DNA from 2 places in the Streptomyces sp. NPDC055189 genome. Region 1 is predicted to be linked to the other one. Evidence: riboswitches for the same ligand, from Rfam matches in the RefSeq annotation. Region 1 holds a riboswitch; the other holds the start of a gene.
The links. A riboswitch is a leader RNA that binds a small molecule or an ion and turns the genes downstream of it on or off. The one in region 1 is predicted to bind cobalamin.

Region 2: linked by a shared signal. The riboswitch ahead of ACWFR3_RS24695 (ribonucleoside-diphosphate reductase subunit alpha) and the one ahead of ACWFR3_RS33915 (energy-coupling factor ABC transporter permease) in region 1 are both predicted to bind cobalamin.

What each region holds. Positions count from the first base shown of each region.
Region 1 is NZ_JBSGSG010000067.1:7,974-12,784, forward strand. Features, by position in the region: gene cbiQ (cobalt ECF transporter T component CbiQ) at 1-411, opposite strand, end outside; gene ACWFR3_RS33910 (energy-coupling factor ABC transporter substrate-binding protein) at 418-792, opposite strand; gene ACWFR3_RS33915 (energy-coupling factor ABC transporter permease) at 792-1,514, opposite strand; cobalamin riboswitch at 1,545-1,743, opposite strand; gene ACWFR3_RS33920 (short-chain fatty acyl-CoA regulator family protein) at 1,863-3,272, opposite strand; gene aceA (isocitrate lyase) at 3,645-4,811, shown strand, end outside.
Region 2 is NZ_JBSGSG010000037.1:18,769-23,579, forward strand. Features, by position in the region: gene ACWFR3_RS24695 (ribonucleoside-diphosphate reductase subunit alpha) at 1-1,925, opposite strand, end outside; cobalamin riboswitch at 2,062-2,185, opposite strand; gene ACWFR3_RS24700 (hypothetical protein) at 2,286-3,026, shown strand; gene mctP (monocarboxylate uptake permease MctP) at 3,144-4,790, opposite strand; gene ACWFR3_RS24710 (DUF3311 domain-containing protein) at 4,787-4,811, opposite strand, start outside.

The sequences.
Region 1 (4,811 bases):
TACGCCCGCCTTCACCAGGCGGGGCAGCAGGTCCGACATGGGTGTGGTGAAGGCGAAAAGCAGGACGCCGAGCGAGGCCGCCGATGTGCGCAGGAGCAGACCGCCCGCCCGTGCGGGGCCGCCGTCGGCGAGCGTGACGAACCCTTCGGGCCCGCCGAGTTGGACGATGAGGGTCAGGGCGCCGGTGACGCAGAAACCGAGCGGCACGCGGTAGGCGCGCCACAGTTTGCGCGGCGGCACACCGGCGGGTCCGAGCAGCACGGCGAGCGCGGTGATCAGTACCAGGGCTGCGCCGGGCCAGGGCGGCAGCGAGACGGCAAGGACAGTGAGGCCGAGACCGAGCACGGCTTTGTCCACGGGGTGGCGGCGGCGCCAGCGACTGCTGTGCGCCGCCGCGTCAATGGGCAGCACGCGGGCTCAGACCTGCTCGGTCCCGGGCCTGCTGCCCGCCGCGTCCGCCATCTGCTCCGCGGTCGCTTCCTGCGCCTGCGCCTGTTCGGCGCCCTGGCGGCGCCCCTTGCGCAGCCCGAAGTAGTACGCCAGGACGCCCGCGCCGAGGGCCGCCTGCAGAGCGAAGAGCGCCGACTCGACCTCCCCGGAAGGGGGTTCGTACAGCGGCGAGAACCAGGGCTCGTAGTCCGGCTTGATCTCGGTGATCGCGGTCTCGGCCTGGGCGTCGGCCCCGGTGAACGGCTCCTTCTTGTGGTCGCCGAGGCCGAGCACCAACGGCAGCACCGCGAGCGCGGCGACGATGACCAGGAGCAGGGTGTTGATCTTCGCGTTCCGGCTCATCAGGCGCTGGCCCCCGTCTCCGTCTTGGTGTCCGTACCGGCCTGCGCGGCCGGCTTCTTGCCCTGGAGCAGTACGCCGAGCCGCGTGAGCTCGCCCTTGCTCGACTGCACGAGCAGCCGCATCACCAGGACGGTGAGCAGGCCCTCGCTGACGGCAAGCGGGATCTGCGTGACGGCGAAGATGCCGCCGAACTTGCCCAAGGCGCCGATGAATCCGCTGCTCGGGTCGGGGAACGCCAGGGCCAGCTGGACGCTGGTGACGCAGTACGTGGACAGGTCGGCGACGAACGCACCGAAGAACACGGCGACCATGAGAGGCACGTCGTAGCGCTTCAGGAGGCGGTAGACGGCGTATCCCGCCCATGGCCCGATGATCGCCATGGAGAAGACGTTGGCGCCGAGCGTGGTGAGCCCGCCGTGCGCGAGCAGCAGTGCCTGGAAGAGCAGTGTGATCGTGCCGAGCACCGTCATGATCGGCGGCCGGAACAGGATCGCGCCGAGCCCGGTCCCCGTGGGGTGCGAGCAACTGCCCGTGACAGACGGGATTTTCAGCGCGGAAAGGACAAATGTGAAGGCACCGGAGGCGCCCAGGAGCAGGGTGCTCTCGGGGTGCTCCTTGACCTCACGGGTCAGGGAGCGGACTCCGTGGACGACGAACGGCGCGGACGCTACGCCCCAGGCGATCGCGTGCGCCGGTGGGAGGAAACCCTCGGCTATGTGCATGGCTAAGCAGACCCTCTCCAGCACCTCGTGGATGGACAACGCGCCTTGGTCGGTCTCCTGGCTTACGGGTCATACCGACCGGACTCCGCCTTCCCGGATGCTTGCGCACCCAGTGGCTGCCGCGAGGGCTGGAGCCGGACTTCCCGATTCACAGTGGCGAGGGCCGCACCGGCATCACACCGGATTTCCCGTTCACCAAGGCGTGGTGACCCTAGTGCGCAACCGAGTTTCCTGACAACTTGCGGGGATGCTGCACCTGTGGCACGCGCGAGCGCACACGACCAGGGCGTACGCCCCTGGTCAGCGCATGTGCCCCGGCCCGTGCGCACCCCCGTGGTCCGGCGGCCGTCAGTCCTTGTCCCCCGCCACCGGGTAGGGCACGAAAGTGCTGCTGTTCTCGTCGATCGCCAGGCGGCGGTCGAGGGGCGGCACCGCGCGCTGGGGGCAGTCGGTGCGTTCGCAGAGGCGGCAGCCCATGCCGATGGGCACGGCGGAGGACGCGCTGTCGAGATCGAGGCCGTCGGAGTAGACGAGCCGCGACGCGTGGCGGATCTCGCAGCCCAGACCGATGGCGAAGGTCTTGCCGGGCTCGCCCCAGCCGCCGCGGTGCCGGGTGACCGCACGGGCGGTCCACAGGAAGCGCTGCCCGTCCGGCATGGCGGCCACCTGGACGTGGATGCGGCCGGGGGCGGCGAACGCCTCGTACACGTTCCACAGCGGGCAGGTGCCGCCCGCGCGGGAGAAGTGGAAGGCGGTGGCGGACTGCCGCTTGGACATGTTGCCCGCCCTGTCGACCCGTACGAAGGAGAAGGGCACCCCGCGCAGCCGGGGCCGCTGCAGGGTGCTCAGGCGGTGGCAGATCGTCTCGTAGCCGAGCCCGAAGTGGTCGGTGAGCCGCTCGATGTCGTAGCGGAACTCCTCGGCTGCCGCGTGGAATCGGCGGTAGGGCAGGATCAGCGCGGCCGCGAAGTGGTTGGCGATGCCGATGCGGGCCAGCGGCCAGGCCGCGGCCTGCGGGTCGAAGTCCTCCGATGCGAGGGCGGAGACCTCATCGCCGTATTCGAGCAGCGCGAGTTGGGTGGCCATCCGGAACGCCTGCTGGCCGGGGCGCAGCCGGTTGGAGAGGTGCAGGACGCGGGCCGTCGGGTCGTAGTGGTGCAGCAGGCCCTCCGCGTCCGCGGCCAGACGGACCCCGTGCCGCTCGGCCAGGCGCGCGGACAGGGCTCGTACGACCTCGCCGGGGCGTACGCCGATCTCGGCGGCGAACTGTTCGGCGGCCAGGTCGATGTCGTGCAGGTAGTTCTGGCGCCGGTAGAAGAACTCGCGGATCTCCTCGTGCGCCGACCGGGGCTGCGCCGCCGTTCCCGGCCCGCGCCTCTCGGCGGCTTCGGAGAGCTGTTCGGTGAGGTGCTGGTTCCGGCGGCCGAGGTCCACCAGGACCGTCGCCACGGCGGGCATGCGCGATGCCAAATCCGAGAGGTCGGACGCGGAGACCCGTCCCGCGGAGACCTCGCCGGTCAGTGCGTCGCGCAGGTCGGCCACCAGGCGGCTGGTGTCGCGCTCGGAGAAGAAGCCGGGGTCGACGCCGAACGCCTCCGTCAGGCGCAGCAGTACGGGCACGGTCAGCGGCCGGGAGTCGTGCTCCATCTGGTTCAGATAGCTCGGCGAGATGGCGAGCGTCCGCGCCAGGTCGGCCTGGCTCATGCGGCGCTCCTCCCGCAGCCGCCGCAGCCGTGCTCCCGCGTACGTCTTGCTCACCCGTGGCTCCTCCTGTCCGGTCACGATCGCCCTCGTCGGCGCTGCCCGTGATGGTAGCCACGCGGACGGGACCACGGGCATTAACAGACTTGGCAATACGGCGGCGAAAGATGCGCAGAACTTGGCATCTTTCCCCGCTTGCTGGCACTGAGTGCCGATGCCAGAGTCGTACCGCGGCCCGCCGGACTCCGTCGGACGGACCGGAACCGGGGTACGACTCAATGCCCTGACGTCGGTGATCCCGACCCTTCCGGCCGGATAGGCACCATTGCTCGGATTGCCCGCCCACGGGACCAGCGGGCCGCACCCTCAGATCTGTCCGGCACTCAGTGCCAGACATTCGCAATGTTCACGAGTCTCCAGGAGACGGTCATGGCACAGGCAGGGACGACGACGGCAACGGCGCAGGAGCTGGCTCGGCGGTGGGCGGCCGACGCCCGGTGGAAGGGCATCGAGCGCACCTACACCGCCGAGGACGTCGTCAGGCTCTCCGGCAGCGTCCGCGAGGAGCACACCCTCGCCCGGCGCGGCGCCGAGCGGCTGTGGAAGCAGCTGCACGAGCAGGACTACATCCACGCGCTCGGCGCGCTGACCGGCGGCCAGGCGGTCCAGCAGGTCAAGGCCGGTCTGCAGGCGATCTACCTGTCCGGCTGGCAGGTGGCCGCCGACGCCAACCAGGCCGGGCACACCTACCCCGACCAGTCGCTCTACCCCGCCAACTCGGTGCCGCAGGTGGTCCGCCGGATCAACAACGCCCTGCTGCGCGCCGACCAGATCGCCACCGCCGAGGGCGGCGACGACACCACCGACTGGCTCGCGCCGATCGTCGCCGACGCCGAGGCGGGCTTCGGCGGCCCGCTCAACGCCTTCGAGCTGACCAAGGCGATGATCGCCGCGGGCGCCGCGGGCATCCACTACGAGGACCAACTGGCCTCGGAGAAGAAGTGCGGCCACCTGGGCGGCAAGGTCCTCGTGCCGACCGGCCAGCACATCCGCACCCTCAACGCCGCCCGTCTGGCCGCCGACATCGCCGATGTGCCCACGCTCATCGTGGCGCGCACCGACGCACTCGCCGCGAACCTCCTGACCACCGACATCGACGAGCGCGATGCCCGGTTCGTCACCGGCGAGCGCACCGCCGAAGGCTTCTACCGGGTGCGCAACGGCATGGAGCCCGTCATCGCCCGCGGCCTTGCCTACGCCCCGTACGCGGACCTCATCTGGGTCGAGACCGGCACCCCGGACCTGGCCCAGGCCCGCGAGTTCGCCGAGGCGATCCACGCCGAGCACCCCGACCAGATGCTCGCCTACAACTGCTCGCCGTCGTTCAACTGGCGTGCCGCCCTGGACGACGACCAGATCGCCAAGTTCCAGCGCGAGCTGGGTGCCATGGGCTACCGCTTCCAGTTCATCACCCTGGCCGGCTTCCACTCCCTCAACCACGGCATGTTCGACCTGGCCCGCGGCTACGCCGAGCACGGCATGACCGCCTATGTCGACCTCCAGGAGCGCGAGTTCGCCGCGCAGGCGCAGGGCTTC
Region 2 (4,811 bases), on a different contig from region 1:
TCGCGCTTGAAGAGGTTGGAGACCTGCGGCTCGATGCACTCGTAGACGCCCGCGATGGACGCGATGGTGGCGGTCGGCGCGATGGCGAGCAGGAGCGAGTTGCGCATGCCGGTGACGGCGATACGTTCCCGCAGCGCGGCCCAGCGCTCCGGCCAGGTCAGCTCGACGCCGTAGTGGTCGGGGTGCAGGACGCCGCGCGCGGTGCGGGTCTTCTCCCAGGCGGGGACGGGGCCGTTGCGCTCGGCGAGGTCGGCGGACGCCTCGTACGCGGCGAGCATGATCCGCTCGGCGATGCGCGTCGAGAGGGCGCGCGCGGCGGGGGAGTCGAAGGGCAGCTTCAGCTGGAAGAAGACGTCCTGCAGACCCATGGCGCCCAGGCCCACCGGACGCCAGCGGGCGTTGGAGCGGCCGGCCTGCTCGGTCGGGTAGAAGTTGATGTCGACCACGCGGTCGAGGAAGGTGACGGCGGTGCGGACGGTCTCGTCGAGCCGCTCCCAGTCGATGTCACCGGCGGCCGTGTCCACGAACGCGCCGAGGTTCACCGAGCCCAGGTTGCAGACGGCCGTCTCCCCGTCGTCCGTCACCTCCAGGATCTCCGTGCAGAGGTTGGAGGAGTGGACCGTGTGGCCGGGCTCCGCGGTCTGGTTGGCGGTGCGGTTGGCGGCGTCCTTGAAGGTCATCCAGCCGTTGCCGGTCTGCGCGAGGGTGCGCATCATGCGGCCGTAGAGGTCACGGGCCGGGATGGACTTGCGGGCGAGCCCGGCGGCCTCGGCCTTGCGGTAGGCGGCGTCGAACTGCTCGCCCCACAGGTCGACGAGCTCGGGCACGTCGGCCGGCGAGAACAGCGACCAGTCCTGGTCTGCGGCGACCCGGCGCATGAACTCGTCCGGGATCCAGTGCGCGAGGTTGAGGTTGTGCGTACGCCGCTGGTCCTCACCCGTGTTGTCGCGCAGCTCCAGGAACTCCTCGATGTCGGAGTGCCACGTCTCCAGATAGACCGCGGCGGCGCCCTTGCGACGCCCGCCCTGGTTCACGGCGGCGACCGAGGCGTCCAGGGTCTTGAGGAACGGCACGATGCCGTTGGAGTGCCCGTTCGTGCCGCGGATCAGCGAACCGCGGGCGCGGATGCGGGAGTACGAGAGGCCGATGCCGCCCGCGTGCTTGGAGAGGCGCGCGACCTGGTGGTAGCGGTCGTAGATGGAGTCCAGCTCGTCCAGCGGGGAGTCGAGGAGGTAGCAGGAGGACATCTGCGGGTGGCGGGTGCCGGAGTTGAAGAGCGTCGGCGAGGACGGCAGGTAGTCCAGGCGGCTCATCAGGGCGTACAGGGAGGCGACTTCGTCCACCGAGCGGGTGCTGCCGTCCTCGGCCAGGCCGCTCGCCACGCGCAGCATGAAGTGCTGCGGGGTCTCGATGACGTGCCGGGTGATCGGGTGGCGAAGGAGATAGCGGCTGTGCAGGGTGCGCAGGCCGAAGTAACCGAAGCGGAAGTCGGCGCCGTCCTCGATGGCGGCGTCCACGAGAGAGTCCAGGCGCTGAGCGTGGTCCACGACGAACTCGGCGGTGCGGTCCGCGATCAGGCCCTCGCGATGCCCCACGGCGACCGAGTCGGAGAAGCTGCGCACGCCCTGCGAAGCGGCCTCGTCCCGGATGCTGAGGCTGAGCAGCCTCGCCGCCAGCTGCGAGTACGTGGGGTCCTCGGAGATGAGCCCGGCGGCCGCCTCGGTCGCCAGCTCCCGCAGCTCCGCCAGGTCCGCCCTGGCCGAGCGGCCCCGCAGCGCGGCGGCGGCGACTCTGCCGGGGTCGGCGTCGGGGAGGTCGGCGGTCAGTTCGGTCAGGGTACGCAGCAGCGCGGTTCCCGGGCCGTCGGCGGTCTGCTGACCGTCGGTGGTCTGCGCTGACGCAGGTTCGGCTGGCGCGATGGTCACGGAGCACTCCCTCGCTCGGCTCGGAGCCTTGAGGAGGGGAGGCGTGACACACGGGGGCCGCAACCGGGCACGGCTGCGCTCCGCGTCCACCAGCCCATTCCACGAGGCCCGGACGTCGTCGGCACCCGAACCGGGCGGAACGGGTGCGCTGTCGACAGGTCCTCGGACTCACGGGCACGACAAATGCGTACTCATACACCGTTGCGGGACAGTTCCGGACTTGCACCGGATTCCCCTGCGGCGACAGCGAGCACGAGCATACATCTTGTGCTGGCTCTGAGCGGCAGCCCCATATCTTGTGTCGGTGCGTGTATCGCCTAGGGTGGCGGCCGAACTGAAGGCCGAACAGGGGGAGACGGCGTGCGAGGTCGGGTCGCGGGTTGTGCCGCGCTGTTGATGATGCTGCTCAGCGCGTGCGGTGGCGGTGAGGACCAGGTGAGGAAGGCCGATCCGAAGCCCGTACCGACGCAGAAGCGGACCGGGGCGGTCGGGGTCGACGACAAGGCCGATCCCCGCAAGGTCTTCACGGAGGCCGAACTCAAGGCCGCTCTGCTGCCCGCGAAGGAGGTCGGGCCGAAGGCCAAAGCGTACGACGTCACCACCGGCCTCTCCGGGCTGCATTACGCCGACGGCGACTGGGGCAGCTGCGCTCCCGGCAAGGACGCTCGCGAGGAGTTGGCGCGACTGCGGGGGAACAGCGCGGGCCACACGGTGCGTCCCTTCCCGGGTGCGACCGAGGACAAGGACCCCTTCGTCCACGTGAGCCTGGTCTCGATGCCGGTCGAGCGGGCGCGGCGCCACGTCGAACTGCGCAGGCAGCTCAACGACGCGTGCCCCCGCGTCACCGTCGACACCGAGGGCGCTCCGGTGCAGGAGCACCACACGGTCGGGAAGCTGCCCGACCTCGGCGACGAAGCCATCGTGGAGAGCACGCGGACCACGGGCGGCGACGAGTACGACGGCACCGCGCGCCACAAGGTCGAGGTGCGGGTCGGCGGCGTGCTCGTGCTTGTGGACGCGGGCACCGACAAGGACGTGGCGACCCTCGCGGCGGCCAAGGCGGCCGCACATGTCCGAACGGATCTCTACAAGACCTCGTGACGCCGCACGGACGACGAGGGGCCGCCGCACGCACGACGACGGGCCGCCGGATTGCTCCGGCGGCCCGTCGGCGTGTGCGTACGTACGCAAGTCGTGTGCGTACGTACACGAGAAGGCTCAGTGCCCGCCCGGCGCCCCCGCCGTGGCCGGCGGCAGTTCCTCGACGACGCCGGGGTCGCCGACGTCCGCCGTGTAGTCGCCCGGAGAGGTCTCGTCGATGCCGTCAGGGGCCTTCATGGCGCGCAGGACGAAGGTGAGGACCACGGTGACCACCACGTTCAGGACGAACGCCGTGAGGCCGATGTAGCCGATCTCGCCGATGCCGGGGATCTCCTTGGACGAGCCGCCGAAGTGCTTCTGCGTCGGCGAGGCGACGCCGTACGCGGCGACCGTTCCGTAGACCATGCCGACCGCCCAGCCCGCGAGCAGCGCCCAGCGGTGGAACCACCGCGTGAACAGGCCGCCGACCAGTGCGGGCATGGTCTGCAGGATCCAGATGCCGCCCAGGAGCTGGAAGTTGATCGCGACCGTCTTGTCCATGGTGAGGACGAAGGCGAGCGCGCCCACCTTCACCAGGAGCGAGACCAGCTTGGAGACCTTGGTCTCCTGCTCGGGCGTCGCGTCCGGCTTGAGGAAGTCCTTGTAGATGTTCCTGGTGAAGAGGTTCGCGGCCGCGATCGACATGATGGCGGCGGGCACGAGCGCGCCGATACCGATGGCGGCGAACGCGACGCCGGTGAACCAGTCGGGGAACATGTTCTCGAACAGCTGCGGGATCGCCAGCTGGCCGTTCTCCACCTTGACCCCGGCCGCGATCGCCATGAAGCCGAGCAGCGCGAGCAGGCCCAGCATCAGCGAGTAGAGCGGCAGGATCGTGGTGTTGCGGCGGATCACGTTGCGGCTCTTGGAGGAGAGCGTCGCCGTGATCGAGTGCGGGTACATGAACAGGGCGAGCGCGGAGCCGAGCGCGAGCGTGGCGTAGGTCCACTGCCCGGTGTGCCCGGGCGCGAGGCCCGCGACGGGCTTGCCCGCCGCCTCGTTGGCCGCGGAGAACTTGTCGTTCGCCGCCGAGAAGATCGCGTCGAAACCGCCGAGCTTGATCGGGATGTAGATGATCGCGACGGCGATGACGAGGTAGATCAGGCCGTCCTTCACGAACGCGATCAGCGCGGGGGCGCGCAGACCCGACGAGTACGTGTACGCGGCGAGCACCGCGAACGCGATCAGGAGCGGCAGGTCCTTGATGAACCAGTTCGTGTCGGGGCCGCCGCCGACGCCCATCACGTCGAGCACGGCCTGGATGCCGACCAGCTGGAGCGCGATGTACGGCATCGTGGCGAGGATGCCGGTGACCGCGACGGCGAGGGAGAGCCCCTTGGAGCCGAAGCGCCCGCGCACGAAGTCCGAGGTGGTCACGTATCCGTGCTTGTGCGAGACGGACCACAGGCGCGGCAGGAAGGTGAAGATCAGCGGGTACACGAGGATCGTGTACGGCACGGCGAAGAAGCCGGCCGCGCCCGCCGCGTAGATCGCCGCCGGGACGGCCACGAACGTATAGGCCGTGTAGAGGTCGCCGCCGAGCAGGAACCACGTGACCCAGGTGCCGAACGACCGGCCGCCCAGGCCCCACTCGTCCAGGCTCTCGGTCTCGGCCTTGCGCCAGCGCGCGGCCAGGAAGCCCATCGCCGTGACGGCGACGAAGAAGAAGATGAAGACGGCGAGGGCGATGCCGTTGACGCCGCCCTCCGCTGCGAGCTCGGTCATCGGGTCGCACCCCCCTGGGCC